3 regions of the Parerythrobacter aurantius genome follow, and region 3 is predicted to be linked to each of the others. Evidence: predicted binding sites of a transcription regulator. Region 3 holds the regulator's gene; each other region holds the start of a gene.

Region 1 (7,489 bases), 750 kb from region 3:
GCCCGGGTGCCGCAGCTTCCAATTCCGGACTGGACCTGCGCTGGGAACAGGACGATCCGGTCAGACTGGGAGTGCTTAAGCGCCCGGTCGCAGCAGGGCGCGGTTCGGGCGGGTTCGATTTCGACATCGATCCGGGCCATCCCGAACGGTCGATCCTGACTTACCGCATGGGCAGCAGGGAGCCGGGCGTCGCCATGCCGGAACTCGGCAAATCGACCGTCGACGCAGACGGCTTGGCGCTGATCGAACGCTGGATAAGGGAAATGGAATACAAGTGAAGAAACTGGCCAAGATCCTCGGCGCAATTGTCGCCCTGCTTCTCATCGCATTCCTCGCCTTGCGGGTACCGGATACGGACGGTGCGGCGATGCGCGCGAAGTACGGTGCGCCGCCGTCGCAGTTCGTGAAGCTGGCCAACGGCATCACGGTCCACCTGCGGGACGAGGGGCCGCGCGATGCGCCGGCCATCATCCTGCTGCACGGCTCCAATGCCGATCTCCACACCTGGCAGCCCTGGGTCGACAGGCTGAAGGATCGCTACCGGGTCATCCGCTATGACCAGCGGGGCCACGGCCTGACCGGCAATGTCACTGGCGGTTACGACGCCGATGCGTTTGCGGCCGATGCGCTCGCGGTCGCCGACACGCTCGGGCTCGACAAATTCGTGCTCGCCGGCAACTCCATGGGCGGGGCCAATGCCGCCCGTTTCGCAATGCTTCATCCCGATCGCCTGTCCGGGCTGGTACTGGTCGATGCCGGGGGCGCGCCGGTCAAGCGCGAGGGCGGCGGCAATCTTGCCTTCACTGTCCTGCGCATGCCGGTCATCGGCAGTGTCGCCAGCCAGATGATGCAGCGGCCCCTGGTCGAGCGGAGCCTGCGCCAGAGCGTCGCCAACCAGTCTGTGGTGACGCCCGAAACGATCGACCGCTACTGGGAACTCGCCCGCTACCCCGGCAACCGCGAAGCGACGCGCGAGCGTTTCTCCCTGCCGTGGACCTCATTCACGGCAGAGCAGGTGCGCGCGATCACTGTCCCGACGCTGGTGATGTGGGGCGAGGAAGACAGCCTGATACCCTTTGCTGCGGCCGGGTGGTTCATGCAGCAGCTGCCCGATGCGAAGCTCGTCTCCTATCCCGGAATAGGCCACATCCCGATGGAGGAGGCACCCGATCGCAGCGCCGAAGACCTCCGGTCGTGGCTTGAGGCGACGCTGGCCGCCCCGTCCACGACCGAAGCGGTGGACTGATCGGTAGCGGGCTTGCCTTGGACGGCCGGGCCGCTACCGTTACCGCCTGACTGGCCGCTGCGAGCGGCGTTATCTTTCGGGGGCTCATTACCTTGCGCACGCTTGGCATTATCGGCGGAATGAGCTGGGTTTCGACCCGCATGTACTACGAAACGCTCAACAAGCTGGTGCAACGGCGTGTGGCACCGATGGCGAGCGCACCGCTGCTGATCGAAAGCCTCGATTTCTGCCAGCTCTACGGGCTGCTCGAAGCGAGCGACTGGAGCCGGGCCGAAGAGGTGCTGAAGGGTTCGGCGCAGCGGCTGGAAGCGGCAGGGGCCGAAGCGCTCGTGATCGCGGCCAATTCGATGCACCGCGTCTACGACGGGGTTGCCGCTTCCGTCGGCGTCCCGATCCTGCATATCGCCGATTGCATGGGCGACCGGATGGCCGCGGCTGCCGTCGGGCCCGCGGCGCTCATCGGCACGCGCAACGTCATGACCGAGAACTTCTATCGCCAGCGGCTGGTGGCCAAGGGCATCGACCTGGTGCCGCCCGACATGGGCTCGGTCGATGAAACCGATCGCATCATCTACGACAAATTGATGAAGGGCCAGGCCAGTCGGAGTGCGGAACGCTATTTCAAGACCATGATCACGCGCATGGAGCAGGATGGCGTAACCGCAGTCGCGCTGGCTTGTACCGAGCTCAATCTCGTGGTCGATGCGGGGGCCAACGTGCTGCCGATTTTCGACAGCAGCCGCATCCACTGCGAAGCAGCGATCGACTGGATGTGCGCCGGATAAAATAAGTTTGGCGGCTTTCCCGTAATTTCGATGCTTAATGTGTCGATTACGCGAAATTAGGCACTTGCAAAGGGCTGGCTTGCTGTCACTCTGCCGACCTCAAAAATCCTTTTGAGGGGGATCGTCACCAATGAAAATCCGAGTCGCAGGTCGCATTGCGGCCATCGGCGCAGCCCTGTTGGGTGCAGCGCTTGTTTCCAGCCCTGCCGCAGCGCAGAAAATCGAAAACAGCTATATTTGCGTGTTCAAGAAGGACGCGGTGGCCAAGAGCGCGGTTGGCCGCAAGGCCGGCGAACTGGCCCGCGGCAACGGGGGCTCGGTGAAGAGCGTCTACAGCAACGCTATCCGCGGCTTTTCCGCCAATATATCGGCCCAGGGTGCTGCCCGGATCGCCGCGAACAATCCGAACATCGCCTTCTGCGAACAGGACCAGCTGATGTCCACCCAGCAGAAGGGCAAGCCCGGCGGTGGCGGCACGACTCCTCCGCCGCAGAGCATTCCCTGGGGCATCACCCGCGTGGGCGGCGGGACGCAGGCTGCTGCCGGTCGCGCCATAGTGATCGATACCGGCGTCGACTTCGACCATCCGGATCTCAATGTGAACACCGCTCTGGCCGCGAATTTCACCAGCGACACCAGCGGTGACGACCTCAACGGCCATGGCACCCATGTCGCGGGCACCATCGCTGCCATCAACAACGGGTTCGGCGTCGTCGGCGTCGCCCCGGGCACGCAGGTCATTCCGGTCAAGGTCCTCAACCGGAGAGGTTCGGGTTCGAACTCGGGCGTGATCGCGGGTATCGACTATGCCGCCAGCATCGCCCAGAGCGGCGATGTCGCCAATATGTCGCTCGGCGGCGGATTCAGCCAAGCGCTCAACGATGCGGTGATCGCCGCTGCGGGCACGGGTCTCAAGTTCGCGCTTGCGGCCGGTAACGAAAGCACCAGCGCCACCACCAAGTCGCCGGCATCGGCCAATGGGAATGGCATTTTCACCATCTCCTCCTTCGCCAATGGCGATATCTGGTCGAGCTTCTCGAACTTCGGCAACCCGCCGGTCGATTTCGCCGAGCCGGGCTCGTCGATCTTCTCGACCTACAAGGGTGGCGGCTACGCCACCCTGTCGGGCACCTCGATGGCATCGCCGCACGCGGCCGGCCTGCTGCTGCTCGGCGCGATCCGCGGCAGCGGCACAGTTTCGGGCGATCCGGACGGCAATGCCGACACCATCGGCGTTCGCTGATCGCCTGATCGATTGAACTATCAAGGCAAGGCCGCGTGTCCACGGCGATGCGCGGCCTTTCCTTTGCCACTTCGCCATGTTGCCCGATTGTTCCCGTTGTCGGCCCGTCGGCGGCCCAATAGAGCGGTGCCATGCCGCGCTCCCCGTTAGCAACCGATCCCGCCCATAGCCGGGGGCGCGAGTTCGCCCATAATGCGAGCGAGACGCGCGGACCGCGCAGCGCCTTCCAGCGCGACCGCGACCGGATCATCCATTCCATCGCTTTCCGCCGCCTCAAGTCCAAGACGCAGGTCTTCGTCGCGCCCGATGGCGACCATTACCGCACGCGCCTGACCCACAGCCTGGAAGTGGCGCAGATCGGGCGGGTGATCGCCCGCTCGCTGGGCCTCGACGAAGACCTGACCGAAGCCCTGTGCCTGGCCCATGACATCGGCCATCCGCCGTTCGGCCACGCGGGCGAAGATGCCCTGCACCAGGCCAGCGTGCGGCATGGTGGGTTCGACCACAACGCCCAGACGCTGCGCACGCTCATGCGCCTGGAATGTCCCTATCCCGCCCACGATGGCCTCAACCTCAGCTGGGAACTGCTCGAGGGGCTGGCAAAGCACAACGGACCTGTGGCGACGCCGCATCCGGCGCTGGCGGAGCTCGACAGCGACTATCCGCTCGACCTGCCGCGCTGGTCGTCGCTGGAGGCGCAGGTCGCCGCGGTGGCGGACGACATCGCCTATGACAATCACGATATCGACGACGGGCTGCGGGCCGGTTTCCTGCAGCTCGACGATTTGCTGACGATCGACTTGGTGGCGGATGGCTGGCGCGCGGTCGAACGGCAGTATCCGGGGGTCGAGCGTTCGCGCCTGCTGCGGGAACTGGTGCGCAACCAGATCGGCCTGATGGTCAACGATGTCATCCGGCATACGGAAGCCTCGACGAAGGGGCTGTCGGGTCCGGAGGAGGTCCGCAGTGCAGGACAGATGCTGGCCGGGTTCTCGCCCGGGATGCAGGAGCGCGAACGGCGGCTCAAGGCGTTCATGTACGAACGGCTGTACTACCACGAGGAGCAGGTCCAGGCGGCCGAGCGGGCGCGGGATGTCGTTGCCCGGCTCTATGCAGCTTACGAACAGGAGCCCGGCCTGATGGGCGAGCGCTGGGCCCATGCCCTGCCGGAGGACCAGGAAGCCCGGTCGCGGCACATCGTCGATTACATCGCCGGCATGACCGACCGGTTCGCCGTGAACCAGTGCCAGCAGATCTACGGCATGGTGCCGCCAGGGCTGAGCAATGTCTGATCCGCGACGAGCGCCCGCCTGCAGGATGGATTTGCCCGGCATTGCGCCCTAAGGCCGCGGCAGGACAGGCAGGAACAACAAGAGGACGCATGCCCGCACCAACGCGCATTGCCATCGTCGGCGCTACCGGACTGATAGGCCAGGCTATCCTGCGGCTGGCCGTGGGGCGCGAGGATCTGCGGCTCGTCGCCATCGGCAGGCGCGAGGTGCCCTTGCCTTCGGGGGCGCGGATGGAAGCCTTCGTCGCGGACCCGGACAAATGGGGCGAAGTGCTGGAGGCGGTGAAGCCGGATGCCCTCGTATGTTCGCTCGGCACGACATGGGCCAAGGCCGGCAAGGACGAAGACGCGTTTCGCGCCGTCGATCAACGGCTGGTGGTTGATACGGCCCGCGCCGCGCAGGCGACAGCGGTGAAGCGGATGGTCACGGTCAGCTCGATCGGGGCTGACGCGCATTCCCGTAACTTCTATCTGAGCGTCAAAGGGCAGGCGGAGGCCGAACTCGGCAAGATCGGGTTCGAGCGTCTCGATATTCTCCGCCCGGGACTGCTGGTCGGCGAAAGGACATCGGACCGCCGCCTCGGCGAGCGCCTGGGCATTCTTGCCAGCCCTTTCACGAACCTGCTGCTCCACGGCCAATACCGCAAGTACCGCTCGATTTCGGCCAAAACGGTCGGCGGAGCCGCCCTCGCGCTGTCCCTGAGAAAGGCTCGCGGGCGCTACGTGCACGACAATGATGCCATCGCCCGTGCAGCAGCAGGATTGCGGCAGCCGGCGGACGCGGACTAGGAAAACCAGCCATGTGGGATACTCTGTTTTCGGTCGTCAACATCGTCGCCCTTATTGCCTGGGCGATGCTGTTGCTGCTCCCTCGCACCGAACTGGTTCTTGCAGCCGTGCTGTATCTTGGCGTCGGATTGCTGTGCCTGGTGTATGCCGTCTGTCTCGCCGGGATACTGGGTGGGGTGTTCGACCCGGTCGGCCCATCGGGAAGCGGCATGGATTTCACGACGATCGCCGGCGTCCAGTCCATTTTCGGCTCGCAAGGCGGGACCACGGTCGGATGGACCCACTATCTCGCCTTCGACCTCTTTGTCGGTATCTGGATTGCAAGGGACGCAGACCAGAAAGGGGTCGGCCGCGCATGGCAGGCCCTGTTCCTCGTCCCGACCTTCCTGGCAGGGCCGGTCGGACTGCTCATATGGCTACTGGTGCGCGAGCGCTATCGGGGCCCGCGCACCAGCGAATCGCCGTTACGGAAATTCCGCCGTTAGGTGATGCGGTCGCCGGCTTCGCCCACCGATTCGATGTCGTTGCCGAGGCCCTTGACCGTGTTGCAGGCGGTGGTCGCCAGCGACATCGCGACGATGCCGAGGGCGAGTGCGATCTTCTTCGTCATCTCAACTCTCCTGTTTGGAATTGCTTGCCGTTCAAACGAGCGCCGAGGTTTCCCGTTCCTGTACGGCGGCATTGCGTTTCAGCCGATGCTCCCGCCATGCGACGAGTAGCCCTGCACCCATGATGAGCGGAGCGCCCAGCCACAGGGTAGATGGCGGCAGGACCCCGAAAATGGCCCATCCGTAAGCGACTGCCCAGAGCAGGGACGAGTAGTCGATGACGATGATGGTGGCAGCCGATCCGAAGCGCAGCGAGTTGGTGAGGGCAATCTGGGCCAAAGCGCCGCTCAGCGCCATGGCGATGATGGTGAGCCAGGTTGCCGGATCGTGCGCCTTGATCACGAAGGGAAGGGCAAGCGCCAGGGGCGGGACGGTGAGCGCGGTGAACCAGAAGACGATGGCATAGGGCGTCTCGGTCTTGTTGAGATCCTGGATCTGGAACGAGATGAGCGCGACCATGAAGGCTGCCACCAGGCCGACCATCACGCCCCATAGGTTGACGTCGCCGCCGCTTCCCGGCTGCATCACGATCAGCACGCCGGCAAAGCCGAGCGCCACGGCGCTCCAGCGATAGATGCCGATCCTTTCCCGGAACAGGACCAGCGCCAGCAACACGGCGAACATCGGCGTCGTGAAGCTGAGCGTGGTTGCTTCTGCGAGGGGCAGCATCATCACGGCGCCATAAACGCAGAACATACCGGTGATGCCGTAGATCGCGCGCCTGGCATGGGCCCCGAACCGCTTTGTGCGCAACTCGCCCAGCTTTCCCAGGGCCGCCATCAGGCCGCCGATCACCAGCATGGTGATGAATTGCCGCCAGAAAATCAGCTCGGGCAAGTCCACCCCGCGTGTGCCGGCCAGCTTTACCAGCATCGCCATGGTCGACAGGCACAGGGCCGTTACGAGGCGCAGCAGCAGCGCGAGCATCGGGCGGGGGCGGGCGACGGAGCCATCCATGCAGTCGCCCTAGTGCAAGCCGTGACGAGTGCCCATATGGCGGCGCGATGGAATTTCTTCACCGCCTGATCTTCGCTGGCGATGCAGAGCTGCTCGCGATGATCGGGGCGGGGCTGGTGTTGCTTGGCCTGTTCGCCAACTTCATGGAACGCCGCCGTGTGCGCCGCGCTCGGATCGATCGGGTGGGATGGGTGCCCTGGCTGAGCCTGTTCATGGCCTGCACGGTCATCGGCGGCGGCTTGCTGATGGTGGCGTTGCCGTCAATCTTCAGGGCCTAGGCCGAAGCGAAGAGTCGAGGCGACAGCGCGCCGTTGCGCCGCGGCACTTTCCTACAGGCAGAGGCCTTGCTAGATCGCCCTCAGCTCTTTGAAATGCAACGCAGATTACCGCCGACAGACCTGCCCGCAGTGTTGGGTTTTGGTGTGAACTTTGTGTGAACTTTGGCGGAATTATCCAAGGCCGGGGTATGGCCTGGCCTAAAGGCACGCCTCCAGATACGCCTGGTCGAAGCCGAACTGGCGGGCCTTTTCCAGCGTGTAGGGACGCAGGCCGCTGGAGCGGAATTCGCCG
Region 2 (7,489 bases), 250 kb from region 3:
CTTGGGATGCGAGAAATCGAACCGCAGCTTGTCCTCCGCAACAAGCGAGCCCTTCTGGGTCACATGCCCGCCCAGACGATTGCGCAAGGCGGCGTGGACGAGGTGGGTCGCGGAATGGTTGGCACGCACACGATCGCGCCGGGCCACGTCCACCTCGAGGTGGAGCGTATCGCCCTTGCGCACTTCCCCTGCCTCGATCACTGCCGAATGCGTGTGCAATCGGCCGAGCGGCTTGCCGGTGTCGGTCACGCGGACCCGCAGGCCGGCCGGCGAAGCCATCGTCCCGGTATCACCGGTCTGCCCACCGCTTTCGCCGTAGAACGGCGTCTGGTTCGTGAGCACGATGACGGTATCGCCTGCACTTGCGGTTTCGACTTCGGCGCCATCCTTGACTAGTGCGACGACGCGGCCCTCGCCGCTGGTCGAGGTGTAGCCGGTGAACTCGGTTGCGCCTTCACGCTCCGCAATATCGAACCACACTTCGCTGTCGGCGGCCTGGCCCGACCCTTTCCAGGCCGCGCGCGCCGCTGCCTTCTGCCGTTCCATGGCGGCAGCAAAGCCCGCATCGTCGACCGCAATGCCCCGCGAGCGCAGGGCATCTTCGGTAAGATCGTAGGGGAAACCGTAGGTGTCGTAGAGCTTGAACGCCGTCTCGCCGTCAAGCGTATCGCCCTCGCCCATACTGCCTGTCGCATCATCCAGCAGGCGAAGGCCCTTCTCCAACGTCTGGCGGAAACGCGTTTCTTCCCGTTCCAGCGTTTCGGTGATCAAGGGCTGGCCGCGCACCAGTTCGGGATAGGCCTGCCCCATCTCGGTCACGAGCGCGGGCACGAGCCGGTGCATCAGCGGTTCCTTGGCGCCCAGCAAGTGGGCGTGGCGCATGGCCCGCCGCATGATCCGGCGCAGCACGTAGCCGCGGCCCTCGTTAGACGGCAGCACACCGTCGGCAATAAGGAAGCTGGTCGAGCGCAGGTGATCCGCGATTACCCGGTGGCTGGCCCTGTGTTCGCCCTCCGCCCGAACTGCGGTCAGGCTTTCCGAAGCCCCGATCAGCGAGCGGAAGGTATCGGTGTCGTAATTGTCATGCACGCCTTGCATGACCGCGGCGATACGCTCGAGGCCCATGCCGGTATCGATGTTCTTGTTGGGCAAATCGCCGATAATCTCGCCCCCGGCCTGCTCGTGCTGCATGAACACAAGGTTCCAGACCTCCACGAAACGGTCGCCGTCCTCATCGGGCGATCCCGGCGGACCTCCGGCGATATGCTCGCCATGGTCGAAGAAAATCTCCGAACAAGGCCCGCAGGGGCCGTCATCGCCCATGGCCCAGAAATTGTCCTTGGTCGGGATGCGGATGATACGATGGTCCGGCAGCCCGGCAATCTTCTGCCACAGGGCGAAAGCCTCGTCGTCCGTGTGATAGACCGTCGCCGTCAAGCGATCCGGATCGAGCCCCCATTCCTTGGTCAGCAAGGTCCAGGCATGAAGGATTGCCTGTTCCTTGAAATAGTCGCCAAAGCTGAAATTACCCAGCATCTCGAAGAAGGTGTGATGGCGTGCGGTGTAGCCGACATTGTCGAGATCGTTATGCTTGCCACCGGCCCGCACGCACTTTTGCGAACTCGTGGCGGTCGGTGAAGGACGGGATTCAAGGCCCGTAAAGACATTCTTGAACGGAACCATCCCCGCGTTGACGAACATCAAGGTCGGATCGTTGTAGGGAACCAGCGGCGCGGACGCGATCTCGGCGTGGCCGGTGACGGCGAAATAGTCGAGAAAACTGCGGCGGATGTCGTTCGTCGAGTGCATGCGCGCGAGTTAGGGACTTGCGGCCTGCGCGACAAGCGGGGAATCGGTCGCGGCTTGCGACGGACGGCAGGCTATATCCTTGCGGTCACAATCCAGGCGGCCGCCGACAGCGCGACGATCGAGCCGCTGACGTGCCGTTCCAGGTAGCGCCGCAGGCGTTGGTCGAAGAGGGAACGTTCCGCGTCCCCGAGCGCCGCCGCAGCGCGAGCGGCGGGGCCGATGCGCGCAAAATACCCCATCGCGTCAGCGACGGGATCGGGTCCGGAACCCACAACGAATGCGAAATCGACCGGATCGATGCAAATGGCGCCCCAGCCGGCCTCTGCCAGCAATTGCTGCACGCGGACGGCATCGGCAAAGGCGAAGGGTCCTGGTACAGCGGGGTCGCCGGCGGCAATGGGCGCGCCGCCGGGGAGCAAAGCGACAACATCACTCGCCCATGGGTTCTCGGCGGGGCTGCGGAAACACGAGAACACCAGTCGGCATCCCGGGCCACCGACCTGCGCCAAATGCGCAAAGGCAGCCGCGGGTTGGTCGAAAAACATCACACCATGTCGCGAAATCACGAGATCGGCGTGCCAACCGGCGCGGTCCCAAGTGGCCGCATCCCCGCATTCGAAGGCTACGTTGGGGAGCTGGGCGCCGCGTTGCCTTGCTCTCTCGACAAGAGCCTCGCTGACATCGAGCCCGATGATTTCGGCCGACGGATTGCCGCGTGCGAGCGCCAACGATAGTTCGCCGGCGCCACACCCCACGTCGAGCGCGCGCCCTATCGGCGCAGCACCCGCTATGGCGAGGAGCCTTTCGGTCAGTGCGGCGAAGCTGCGGTCGGTCCGGATCCATTCGCTGGCCCAGGTATCGCCTACCTGTCCCTGCCATGCTGCCTTGTCGGTCATGCTCGAGCTCACTCCTCAGGCACCGGGTTAGCGCTGTACCCGCCGGCTGCAAGATAGCGAAGGAGGCAATACGCGGAAAAGCCGGCACGGATAAGGGTCTATCCGTGCCGGCTTTCCATGTGGGCGGGTGCGTACGAAGCAGCGGCACCCCTTGAGAGGCGAGTCTCAGTCCTCCGCGTCAGGACCGGCCATCATCCCCCCGGCGACCTCCTCGGTTTTGCCGCGAATGGCGGCTTCGAGCTTGTCGCAAATTTCGGGATTGTCCTTCAGGAACTGCTTGGCGTTCTCGCGGCCCTGGCCAATCCTGATGCTGTCGTAGCTGAACCAGCTACCGGACTTTTCGACCACGCCGGCCTTGACGCCCAGATCGAGGATTTCACCGATCTTCGAGATGCCTTCGCCATACATGATGTCGAATTCGACCTGCTTGAACGGCGGAGCGACCTTGTTCTTGACCACTTTCACGCGGGTGGTGTTACCGACCACCTCGTCACGGTCCTTGATCTGGCCGGTGCGGCGGATGTCGAGCCGGACCGACGCGTAGAACTTGAGCGCATTGCCGCCGGTCGTGGTCTCCGGATTGCCGTACATCACTCCGATCTTCATGCGCAGCTGGTTGATGAAGATCACCATGCACTTCGAACGGTTGATCGAGCCGGTCAGCTTGCGCAACGACTGGCTCATCAGGCGAGCCTGAAGTCCGACATGGCTGTCGCCCATCTCGCCCTCGATTTCCGCACGCGGCACCAGTGCCGCCACGGAGTCGACCACCAGCACGTCGATCGCGTTGGAACGGACAAGCGTATCGGTAATCTCGAGCGCCTGTTCGCCGGTATCCGGCTGCGACACGATCAGCTCGTCGATGTCGACGCCGAGCCTCTTGGCATAGACAGGATCGAGAGCATGTTCGGCATCCACGAATGCCGCAGTGCCCCCATTCCTCTGCGCTTCGGCAATCACATGCAGTGCCAGCGTGGTCTTGCCCGAGCTTTCCGGCCCATAGACCTCGATCACGCGGCCTTTGGGCAAGCCACCGATGCCGAGAGCGATGTCGAGCCCCAATGAGCCCGTGGAAATCGCCTCGACATTCATCGCTTCCTTGGAGCCCAGCTTCATCGCCGACCCCTTGCCGAAAGCGCGGTCGATCTGGGCGAGTGCTGCGTCAAGCGCCTTCTGACGGTCCACGTTGGATTCCTTGTCTACCAGTTTGAGTTCCGCCGCCATGTCACACACCTCCGTCAGTTGCCACCGGCACCGATCTGCCTTTCAACTGTTGAAGCGTGTACCGCATTTGTTCCAAGAGAACAAGTGAGGAACAAGAAGTTTTTTCTCAGGATGCTGGCGTCACCCGCGGGCGCGCCTCTGCCAGCGGATTTCCTGCGTCGATCCGGGCAGTACCTCGACGTCGATGTAGTAGCTGCCGTCCTTGACCTTGGGGACCGAACGCGTTCCGCGGATTTGCTCTGTCGCCTCTGCTCCGAGATAGACCCGCACCATGACCGGGTTGCTGCGCGCATTGGCCAGCCGTGCGCCCAGCGTTCGCCACACGCCCGGTTTCGCCGCCGAGCCCGAAATCTCGCGCCCGCACGCGGCCCGAACCAGCTCGCTCTTGCCGAGGTCAATCTCGACATCCTGTCCCTTGGCGTAATCCCGCAACCAGTCTTCGGCGAGCAGCAAGTCGCCACGCGCGGAGGGCTCGAATACCGAAATGCCCCCGGTCGGCAATGCCACTCCAAGGCCGTGTTTTTCGTCATTTTTCGTTTCGAGGATCATACCGGTGGGCGACAAAAGCCAATCCGGCTGCGCCAGCGACAGCATGTCGCTGTGTTCTGCGAGACAATATGCCGCATAGAGCAAGGTGCCCTCGACCGAGTCCTTGTTGAGGAAAGCAACCTGCTTCAGCCCCTTTGCGTTGACTGTCACGGGCGCGGGCACACGGTAAAGCTTCAAGTCGCCGAGCTGTTCTTCGCGGGCTTCCATGACGGCCGGTGGAGGCGGCGGCGGAGCGGGCGCCAAAGCTGCAACGCGGGATCCGGTCACGACGATGGCCCCGTCTTCCATGGCCTTCATCATCTCGATGTCGTAGCCATAGAGTTCGGTTGGTGGGTAGTACGGGACAGGCGAACCGGCGGCCGTGCTGCCGAAAGGAAAGCAGGCAAGCCGGAGAGGCTTTCCCTGCGGCGGTTCCGACATGGCGTCGAAATCGCTGACCACGCTCAGTCGGCCGGCCACTGCCATAAGCTCGGCGTCGGCAAAGCTCTGTCCGTTGTCGTTGAGGAGGGTAAGCCAGCTCAACAGCCCGAATTTCACCTTTCCCCGGGCCTGCTCTTCCAGGAATGTGCCGACGTAATGCGCCTGCCAGTCGAACCCGGAGGCAAGGTAGGTCAGAGTTACCGTGTAGGTACCGCCCTGGGGGCTGTTGGTGTCGAGCGAGAACACCGGTTGCGCGCTCAATCCGCCGGGAATCGAGGAGAAAGTCAGCTTTTCCGGCAGGCCGGAGCACCGCACCGCCTCGAACCCGCCGCTCGTTTGGAGCACGAGACCGCCATCGGCCCGGGTGCGAACGACAGCTTCCTCGGTCTTCGCTTCGCCCGACCCCGGGTTCAGCCGCGTGATCTTGACCCGGTTGCCGAGCGTTCCGTCCACCAGTGCTGCGGGGCTCAGGAGATCGGCATTGCGGTTTTTTTCGATCGTTCCACCTGGAAGCCCGGTCACGATTGCGGTCACGGCGACCATGCCCTCGGCAACGCCGGTAAAACGGATCGTCGATTCGCCCGGGGGCAGCTGCACCTCGCGGGTTTCGCTTATCATCGCGAAACCTTGCGGAAACTGGGTCTGCATCGGATCGCCCTCGCCCCGGTTGGGGTCGCGATAGACCGTCACGGCGACGCGTTGTGCCACCGAAGCTTCGACAACGTCCCGCGCGGCAAGCGGGGCCGACGGGAGCGATACTGCACCGGAAAGCAAAAGGATGGCGATGCCCCGCATCACCTCTCTCTTCAGTACCGTGTTTCGTAAGTGACCCGGATGACCCGCTCGCCTTCGGCCGGGACGGGTACTACCCACTTCCTGCTATCCCAGTTGAGCTGCTGGCCGGGAATATCTTCGCTGACGATGCGGTAATCGTCGCTCCACCAGCCGCGCATGAGGTTGGTGGCGGTCAGGTCCACCTCTACCGCGCTGGCCTTCGCGTTGGTCAGCGTATAGCGCATCGTTGTGCGGTAGAACCGCTTGGGCCGCTCGACATCGACCACTTCCTGCACCTCGCCTTTCCTGATGACGCGGTACCGCTCGGTCTTTTCCCATTCGGTCGAGGTTATCTCCTCGCGCTTCTCGACCTCGGCCTTAACGAAGATGTCGAATGCATCGCCGGTGGAAAGCGTCAGCTCGCTGCCCATCGGCGTGTGGCCGATGTAGTTCTCGCCGATGAACTGGGGCGAACCCTGGCTGTCGCGCTGGTAAAACCGCACCGTGCCTGCGGGGAGCGCGTCACCCAGTCCCCCTTCGCGGCTCGACGAAAATGAGATCGCGGTGGAAACGTTGACCGGCGACTGGTCGGTCTGCATCCAGTTGACCGTGCGCGCGTAAATCTTGCGCGCGCGTACCGCCTGCACGTCGAGGAAACTCACCTGCTTTGTCTGGTTGTTCGCGATCGTCGTCCGCCCGGCGATCGGATAAAGGTAAAAATCGCCGAGCTGCTCCCGGTCGGCGGCTTCGGTTCCGGCCCTGGTCATGCCGGGCGCGAAAGCACGGCTGGAGTATCCGCCTTGCCCTGGGCTGCCCGCTACCAGCAAGGTGTCCGCCTGAGTGAAGGTCGTACCGGTGGAATTGGTCAGCGTGACCCAGCCCTGCATGTCGATAGTGCCCCGCCCTTCGTCGTAAAGCGCAACGTAGTCGGCGCTCCAGCCCAGGCCGGCCGTGAGATAACGTATCTGTGCGGGCCGCGTACCGCCGCGGGTGGAATCGACATTGACCGACAATGTCGGGCGCGCCCGCAGATTGGGTGGCACACGGTCGAACACGACACGGACAGGTAGCCCGTCATCGCGCAACACCTCTATCCTGTCGCCGATCCTGATCACCACGCCGCCCGTCGTGGACAAGACTTCCGCCCGCTCGCGCGTTTCCGCGCCCGTCGCCGGATTGGTGCGAACGAGTGTTACGGTCTGCCCGACGGCCTTCTCCATCATCTTCTGCGGGGTCAACAGGTCGAAGTCGAAGTTCTGCTCTATGATGGTGGTATCGGCTGCATTGAAGCTGAGCGTTTCGGGCCGGATACGGGCCGAGACATCGGGGAACTCTATCCTGCTTCGCCCCGATCCGATCGGCAGCGGACGCACGTCCTGCACCAGGGCGATATCGTTGTTGTAAATGGTGACGGCGACATCGCCTTGTGCAGTCTCCTCGGTGGACGACTGGGCAACTGCGGCCGAGGCGAGCGCCAGTACGGCGGCACCGGTCAAGCTGAGCGGAAATTTCATCGGGCCCTCCCCTTCAAGACCATCGCCTGTCCAACCTTGCGGATTTACCGCGAGTGAATGAGACTGTGTATCATTCTGTTATCGTGCCTGCGCCATGACCTCGCCGACCTTTTCCGAAATCTGTTGCACGCTGAAAGGTTTGGCAAGGAAATGCATGTTTTCCATGTCGATATCCTTGCGTAACTGCTCTTCGGCATAGCCGGACATGAAGAGGAACGGCATTTCCGGTGCGACAGAGCGGATGGCACGCGCCATGGCAGGCCCGTCCATTCCGGGCATCACGACATCCGAAACGACGAGGTC
Region 3 (7,489 bases):
ATATTCGAGAAGTTCGAACGGCTCGGCCGTGGCGGGGACGGCGGATCGGGTCTTGGCCTCTATATCTCCCGCCGACTGGCCAAGGCGATGGGCGGCGACCTGAAGGTCAAGAGCGTGCCCGGCAAAGGCGCCGTTTTCACCCTGACGTTGCCGGTCGACGATACGAAATAGGGCCGGTTCGCTTGCGCGGTCCGGCCCCTTTCGATCTCAGCGCTGGCTGATGGGAACGTAATCCCGCTCGGTCGGGCCGGTGTAGAGCTGGCGCGGGCGGCCGATGACCTGGCCGGGGTCGCTGATCATTTCGTTCCACTGCGCCACCCAGCCCACGGTGCGAGCCAATGCGAACAGCGCGGTGAACATGGTGGTCGGGAAGCCGATCGCAGAAAGGATCACGCCCGAATAGAAATCGACGTTGGGGAACAGCTTCTTCTCGATGAAGTAGTCGTCCTTGAGCGCCAATTCCTCGAGACGCAGCGCGGTCTCGAACAGCGGGTCGTTGACATTGAGCGCCTCGAACACTTCGCGCACGGTCTTTTGCATCACCGTCGCGCGGGGATCGTAGTTCTTGTAGACGCGGTGCCCGAAGCCCATCAGTCGGAACGGATCGTTCTTGTCCTTCGCACGCTCGATATAATGCGGGATCTTGTCGGGCGTGCCGATCTCGCGAAGCATGTTGAGCGCTGCCTCGTTGGCACCGCCGTGCGCCGGACCCCACAGACAGGCAATGCCAGCCGCGATGCAGGCGAACGGGTTCGCACCCGACGACCCGGCGAGCCGTACCGTCGAGGTCGAGGCGTTCTGTTCGTGATCGGCATGGAGGATGAAGATCCGGTCCATTGCCTTCTCGACCGCCGGAATCACCTCGTACGGCTCGGCCGGGACGCCGAAGGTCATGCGCAGGAAATTGCCGGTGTAGGACAGCGAATTGTCGGGGTAGAGGAACGGCTGGCCGACCGAATACTTGTACGCCATCGCCGCAATCGTCGGCATCTTGGCGATGAGCCGGTGACTGGCGATCTTGCGCTGTTCGGGATCGGCGATGTCGGTGCTGTCGTGATAGAACGCGCTCAGCGCGCCGACGACACCGCACATGATGGCCATCGGGTGCGCGTCGCGGCGGAACCCGCGATAGAAGGTCGACAGCTGTTCGTGCAGCATCGTGTGCCGGCTGATGGTGTAGCTGAAGTCGTCGAGTTCTGCCTGGCTCGGCAATTCGCCGTTGAGCAGCAGGTAGCTGACTTCCATGAAGCTGGAATGTTCGGCCAGCTGGCCGATCGGATACCCGCGGTGCAGCAGGATGCCTTCGTCACCGTCGATATAGGTCAGCGCGCTTTCGCAGCTACCGGTGGACTTGTAGCCCGGATCGTAGGTGAAGGCCCCGGTCGCCCCGTAGAGCTTGCGGATATCGATCACGTCGGGACCGGTGCTGCCCTTCAGGACCGGGAATTCATGCGTCGTGCCGCCGAACTCGAGCTTCGCGGTTGTGTCTGCCACAGTGGTACTCCTTAACTTCAAATCCGGTCGTGAACTCAGCCGTTTGGCGTCGCCTGCGCGTCGATTCGCGCCAGGGACTCCTCTCTGCCAAGCAGGACGAGCACATCGAAAATCCCGGGGGACGTGGTGGTCCCCGTCAAAGCTGCACGCATGGGCTGCGCCAGCTTGCCCAGCCCCAGTTCAAGGCGCTCGGCGAGCGCCTTCGTAGTGGCTTCGAGGGCTTCGATTGTCCAGTTGTTTTCAGCATGCAACGCCGCTGATATCTTGCCCAAAATTGCGCGTCCCTCGGCATCGAGCAAGGCGGCGGCCTTCTCGGTCATGTCCAGCGGCCGCTTGGCGAATAGGAAGCGGGCCCCTTCGGCCAGTTCGTTGACATCCTTGGCGCGGACCTTGAGCTCGGGCATCGCCCTGGTCAGAAAGGCAACATCCGCATCCTCGCCGAGCTTTTCGGCAACCAGACCGGCAAGCCGGGCATTGTCGGCTTCGCGGATATAGTGCCCGTTTAGGTTGAGCAGCTTCTTGGTATCGAAGCGCGAAGGGCTCTTGCCGACGCCTTCAAGCGTGAACACCTCCGCGGCTTCTTCCTTCGTGAACTCCTCGCGATCGCCGTATCCCCAGCCAAGGCGGAGGAGATAGTTGAACAAAGCCTCGGGCAGCACACCCATCTCGTCGCGGTAGCTTTCGACGCCGACAGCGCCGTGGCGCTTCGACAGCTTCGCGCCATCGGGGCCGTGGATCAGCGGCACATGGGCGTAGACCGGGTCCGGCCACTTACCTTCAATCTGGTTCATCGCGCGAATGATCGGCAGCTGGCGGAAGGCGTTATTAAGGTGGTCGTCGCCGCGAATGATGTGGGTCACTCCCATGTCGTGGTCGTCCACCACCACGGCCAACATGTAGGTCGGCGTGCCATCGGCGCGTAACAACACGTAGTCGTCGATTTCCTCGTTGCGGACCGTAACTTTGCCCTGGACGGCATCGTCGATTACCGTCTCGCCTTCGTTGGGGGTCTTGAGCCGGATGACATAGGGCGCCCCGTCGGGCGCTTCGGAAGGATCGCGGTCGCGCCACCGGCCGTCATAGCGTTGTGGCAGCTTGCGGGTGCGCTGGTCCTCGCGCATCGCCTCCAGCTCCTCGGGCGTGGCGAAGCACTTGTAGGCATGTCCCGCAGCCAGCAACTGGCGCGCGACATCGGCGTGGCGCTCTGCGCGGTCGGACTGGAACAGCGGCGGCGCGTCGAAATCCAGCTCCAGCCAAGCAAGCCCCTCGATGATCTTGTCGATCGCGTCCTGGGTGCTTCGCTTGCGATCGGTATCCTCGATCCGCAACAGGACCTTGCCGCCATGATGGCGGGCGAACAGCCAGTTGAACAGCGCGGTACGCGCGCCGCCGAGGTGGAGATAGCCTGTCGGCGACGGCGCGAAGCGGGTAACTACCTGCGAAGCGCCAGTATTGCTTGCCATCTTGCGTGGCTTCCTTTCCTAGTCCTGCCATGGCGACCCGCATGACACCGGCAGTTCCGCTTGCGGGAGACACAACGGACGCACGTTCCCGGTCGGGCCATGTTGCATTGCAGCAGGGCCCTTGGCACCCGCGCTGGCGCTTGTCCAGCGGCGCGGCACGGCTCGAGCGCGCACTGGGGGACGCAGGCTTCGACCGGGCGCCTTGGATCGTCGTCGCAATGGCCGGGGGGATAGCGCTCTGGTTCCTCCTGCCCGGACCGTTCGCCTGGGTCGGGGCCATAGTTACAGGAGGTCTCGTCGCGCTGGCCGGGGCCCTGCTGCTCTGCGCAGACCTGCGGCCCAATCTCGCCCTGGCGCTGTTGGCGATCGGCCTGGCGACCGGATTCGGGACCGGCCTTGTCTGGGCCCGCTCGGCAATGGTCGGGGCGGAGCCCATCGCGGCGCCGACGGTGCAGTGGTACGAGGGCCGGGTGCTGGACCGGGAAGAACAGCCGGCGGAGGACCGCGTCAGGCTGGTCCTCGCCATACGCGATGCAGAGAGCGGACTGGCGCAGAAAGTGCGGGTCAACGTCGCTCTGGAGGAAGCGTCGCCAGAGCTGCGCGAAGGCGCAGTGGTGCGGCTGCGGGCACGTCTGATGCCGCCGGCCCCGCCGATGGTTCCAGGGGCTTACAATTTCGCCCGCAAGGCGTGGTTCGACGGCCTGGCGGCAACCGGCTCTGCAATCGGCGAGGTAGAGCTGGTTTCGGTCGCGCCGTCCGCGGCGGGCATGACCGCGGTCCAGCGGGCGCTGTCGGCGCATGTGCGCGAGCGGCTCGAAGGTTCGGCGGGGGCCATCGCAGCCGCCTTTGCCAGCGGCGACCGCGGTGCGATCGGCGAAGCGGACGAGGCGGCGATGCGCGATGCGGGGCTGACGCATCTCCTTTCGATCAGCGGGCTCCATGTCAGCGCGATCATTGCGGCGGCATATGTCCTGGCCATGCGGTTGCTGGCCCTGTGGCCGTGGCTAGCCTTGCGTGTCAGGCTGCCGCTAATGGCCGCGACGGTCGGCGCATTGGCGGGCGTCGGATACACGCTGCTGACCGGGGCCGAAGTTCCCACGGTACGGAGCTGCGCGGCCGCAGTGCTGGTTCTCATCGCACTGGCACTCGGGCGAGAGCCCCTGTCGCTGCGCATGGTGGCGGTGGCGGCCGGCTTCGTCCTGTTGCTGTGGCCCGAATCGCTCATTGGCCCGAGCTTCCAGATGTCGTTCTGCGCCGTGCTGGCGATCGTCGCCCTGCACAATGCCGCACCCGTCCAGCGTTTCCTTGCCGCGCGGGAAGAGGGCGTTTCCGCCCGCGTCGGGCGGCGATTTGCCATACTGCTGCTGACGGGGCTGGTGATCGAAATCGCGCTGATGCCGATCGTGCTGTTCCATTTCCACAGGGCAGGGATTTATGGCGCGCTCGCCAATGTGGTGGCGATCCCGCTTGTGACGTTCGCCTCGATGCCGTTGATTGCGCTGGCGCTCACGTTCGATCTCGTCGGGGCGGGCGCTCCGTTCTGGTGGCTGGCGGGGCAATCGCTCGACCTGCTGCTGGGTATCGCGCATCTCGTGTCAGAGCAGCCGGGCGCGGTTCGCTTGATGCCGCAAATGGGGGCGGGGACGCTGGCGCTGTTCGTTGCGGGCGGGCTGTGGCTGGCCCTGTGGCGCGGGCGAACGCGGCTGTGGGGCCTGCTTCCCGCTGCCTTAGGAGCAGTGATGCTGTCCTTGACCCCCACGCCGGACGTGCTGGTGTCGGGCGACGGTCGGCATGTCGGCATTGTCGAGGACGGCCGGTTGATCACCCTGCGCGAGGCGCGTTCGGACTATGCCAGGGACAACCTGCTGGAACTGGCCGGGATCAGGGGCGAGCCGGTCGCGATCGACGACTGGCCGGGCGCAGAGTGCAGTCGCGATTTCTGTGTCATTTCGCTCGAGCGGGCAGGGCGACAGCACCATGTCCTCATGGCGCGCAGCCGCGAGCGGATCGAGGAGCGGGCACTGGCGGCCGCATGCGAGCGGGCGGATATCGTGATTGCCGATCGTTGGCTGCCGCGATCGTGCCGGCCCGGCTGGCTCAAGGTTGATCGCAAGTTCCTCGGCCAGTCGGGCGGGCTAGCGCTGTTCCTGGAAGACGGGCGTTTTACGAGCGTGGCGCAGGCCGAGGGGCAACATGGCTGGTGGAAGCCGGAAGAGCCGCGTTCCTACAGGCGACGCGAACCTGAAGCAGTGCAGGAGAAAGTGGGGGAGCGGCGGTGAGGCGGGCGAGCCTCGCTGCGGGGACAGGACCGCTCCCCTCGGGGTAACTCAGAAACTCAATGATAGCGGCGCAGGAGCCCGGCGAGCTTGCCCTGCACCTCGACCTGGTGCGGCTCGTACACTTGCGGCGCGTATGCGCCATTGGCCGGATCGAGCACGATCTTGCCGTTCTCGCGGCGCAGGTATTTGAGCGTCGCTTCCTCATTGTTGACCAGCGCCACCACGATTTCGCCGTCCCGGGCGGTGCTGGTGCTGCGCACGAGGGCATAGTCGCCATCGAAAATCCCGGCCTCGATCATCGAGTCGCCGGACACTTCCAGGGCATAGTGATCGCCCGGGCCGAGCAGTGCGGCAGGCACCGGCATCGATGTCTGCCCCTCGAGCGCCTCGATCGGGACGCCGGCGGCGATCCTGCCGTGAAGCGGAATCTCGATGATATCGTTGGCGGGCTGCGGTGCGGCCTTTGGTGCGGCCATGCGGGTGACGACATCCTTGGCAGGCTTGCCGCCACCTACCGCATCCTCGGGTTGCTTGAGCACTTCCAGCGCGCGGGCGCGGTTGGGCAGGCGGCGGATGAAACCGCGTTCCTCGAGCGCGGAAATCAGCCGGTGGACACCCGACTTGCTCTTGAGGTCAAGCGCTTCCTTCATCTCCTCGAACGAGGGGGAAATTCCCGTTTCCTCCAGCTTCTGCTGGATGAAGCGGATCAGTTCGTGCTGCTTTGCGGTCAGCATGTCCTTTGGCTCCCTGTAGCCTGTTCCATTTCCGTGCGCCGATGCGAACGAATGCGGAACAATTAGGCAACGCGATTCGCCAAGTCAAGCAATTCAGGGATTTTCCAACAGGTAGCACGGAACAGGCGTTCCCGCTTTGGTCGGGGGAGTGTTCGCCGGGCGGTCGATCAGCACGTCCGATCGGGCGAGGGTGAGCAAAGCGCTGCTATCCCGCTGGAGAGCAGGGACGACGCCTGTCGCGTGGAGCGAACCACGCAGGAACTCACGTCGCGCGCCGCCTTCCGGGCAGTCCTCGGCAAGCGGGAGCATGATCGGTAGCGGCAGACAGTCATTCGCTCCGAGCAAACGCCGCAGGGCGGGCAGCATGAACAGGAAGCCTGTGACGAAGGCCGAGACGGGATTGCCTGGAAGGCCCAGGATCAGTTGCTGCCCCCACCGCGCCACCAACAGCGGCTTGCCCGGTCGCATGGCGACCTTCCAGAAGCCAATTTCGGCCCCGACCGCCTCTAGCGCAGGTTTGGCGAGGTCGTGGTCGCCAACCGAGGCACCGCCGGTCAGGATCAGCAAGTCGGCATCAGCATGGGCCTCCAGGGCAGCGATGATCGCATCCAGCCGGTCGGGCAGGGGAGCGCTTTGGGTGATGGAGCACGGCAAGCTCGCCGCAAGCGCTCCGAGCATCGCGCCATTGCTGGCAGGGATTTGGTGCAGCGCGCAAGTGGTTGGGTCGGTGGCTAACTCGTCACCGCTATCAAAGATGGCGACGCAGGGCTTGCGATGGACGGATATCTCGGCGTGTCCGGCAGAGCGGATAAGCGCCATTTGCGCGGGGCCAATGCGGGTTCCGGCAGGGAGGAGGTGGTCGCCCGGAGCGAACTCGAAACCCCTGCGTCGGATGTGCTTGCCGAGCGGTGGCTCCTCGGTCGCAGTGACCTGAACACCCACAACCTCGGCCTCCTCCTGAATCAGGATCCGGTCCGCGCCTTCGGGCAGGATCGCGCCAGTCGAGATCCGCACGCACTCGCCGGGCGCAATCGTGCCGCCGAAGGGCTCGCCGCAGCGGCTTTCGCCGAGCTTTTGCCACGGTCCCGGGCCGGCCACGGCATAGCCGTCCATCGCCGAAAGATCGGCCGGGGGCTGGGTCCGCCTGGCTTTCAGCGGTTGTGCCAGATAGCGACCGATAGCGTGCTCGACTGGCAGCTCTTCGACCGGCATCGGCGCGAGCAGCGCCAGCATCTGAAACTGCGCTTCCTCGACAGAGAGCATCGCCCGGATCATTCCGCCAGCCAGTGCCCCGATTTGCCGCCGCGCTTTTTCAGCAGGCGAACACCGTCGATGACCATGCCCTTGTCCAGCGCCTTGGCCATGTCATAGATCGTGAGGAGTGCCACGGAAGCCGCTGTCATTGCTTCCATTTCCACCCCGGTCTTGCCCGTCAGCGAGGCAGTCGCGCTGACTGCGATGCCGCCTTCGACATAGTCAAACGCCACTTCGACCGAGGTCAGTGCGAGAGGATGGCACA

Evidence for each region. Region 3 encodes LexA, which represses DNA repair genes until DNA is damaged. Its sites were predicted from a motif close to GTTCCNCNCTTGTTCT; they were not measured.
Region 1: a site for LexA is predicted at 3,353-3,368, ahead of WAB17_RS01110 (deoxyguanosinetriphosphate triphosphohydrolase). Genes of this name have one in related genera too.
Region 2: a site for LexA is predicted at 4,007-4,022, ahead of recA (recombinase RecA). Genes of this name have one in related genera too.

Annotation. Positions count from the first base shown of each region.
Region 1 is NZ_CP147985.1:206,310-213,798, reverse strand. Features, by position in the region: gene WAB17_RS01130 (SO2930 family diheme c-type cytochrome) at 1-278, shown strand, start outside; gene WAB17_RS01125 (alpha/beta fold hydrolase) at 275-1,246, shown strand; gene WAB17_RS01120 (aspartate/glutamate racemase family protein) at 1,339-2,031, shown strand; gene WAB17_RS01115 (S8 family serine peptidase) at 2,162-3,274, shown strand; gene WAB17_RS01110 (deoxyguanosinetriphosphate triphosphohydrolase) at 3,406-4,566, shown strand; gene WAB17_RS01105 (NAD(P)H-binding protein) at 4,656-5,354, shown strand; gene WAB17_RS01100 (ABA4-like family protein) at 5,366-5,839, shown strand; gene WAB17_RS01095 (entericidin A/B family lipoprotein) at 5,836-5,964, opposite strand; gene WAB17_RS01090 (DMT family transporter) at 5,996-6,919, opposite strand; gene WAB17_RS01085 (hypothetical protein) at 6,967-7,197, shown strand; gene WAB17_RS01080 (ATPase, T2SS/T4P/T4SS family) at 7,396-7,489, opposite strand, start outside.
Region 2 is NZ_CP147985.1:2,090,301-2,097,789, reverse strand. Features, by position in the region: gene alaS (alanine--tRNA ligase) at 1-1,809, opposite strand, end outside; gene WAB17_RS10490 (class I SAM-dependent methyltransferase) at 1,881-2,705, opposite strand; gene recA (recombinase RecA) at 2,871-3,929, opposite strand; gene WAB17_RS10480 (DUF4139 domain-containing protein) at 4,050-5,693, opposite strand; gene WAB17_RS10475 (DUF4139 domain-containing protein) at 5,705-7,186, opposite strand; gene WAB17_RS10470 (response regulator) at 7,265-7,489, opposite strand, start outside.
Region 3 is NZ_CP147985.1:2,341,561-2,349,049, forward strand. Features, by position in the region: gene WAB17_RS11655 (sensor histidine kinase) at 1-171, shown strand, start outside; gene WAB17_RS11660 (citrate synthase) at 208-1,494, opposite strand; gene gltX (glutamate--tRNA ligase) at 1,530-2,957, opposite strand; gene WAB17_RS11670 (ComEC/Rec2 family competence protein) at 2,987-5,236, shown strand; gene lexA (transcriptional repressor LexA) at 5,293-5,970, opposite strand; gene WAB17_RS11680 (molybdopterin molybdotransferase MoeA) at 6,064-7,245, opposite strand; gene moaC (cyclic pyranopterin monophosphate synthase MoaC) at 7,242-7,489, opposite strand, start outside.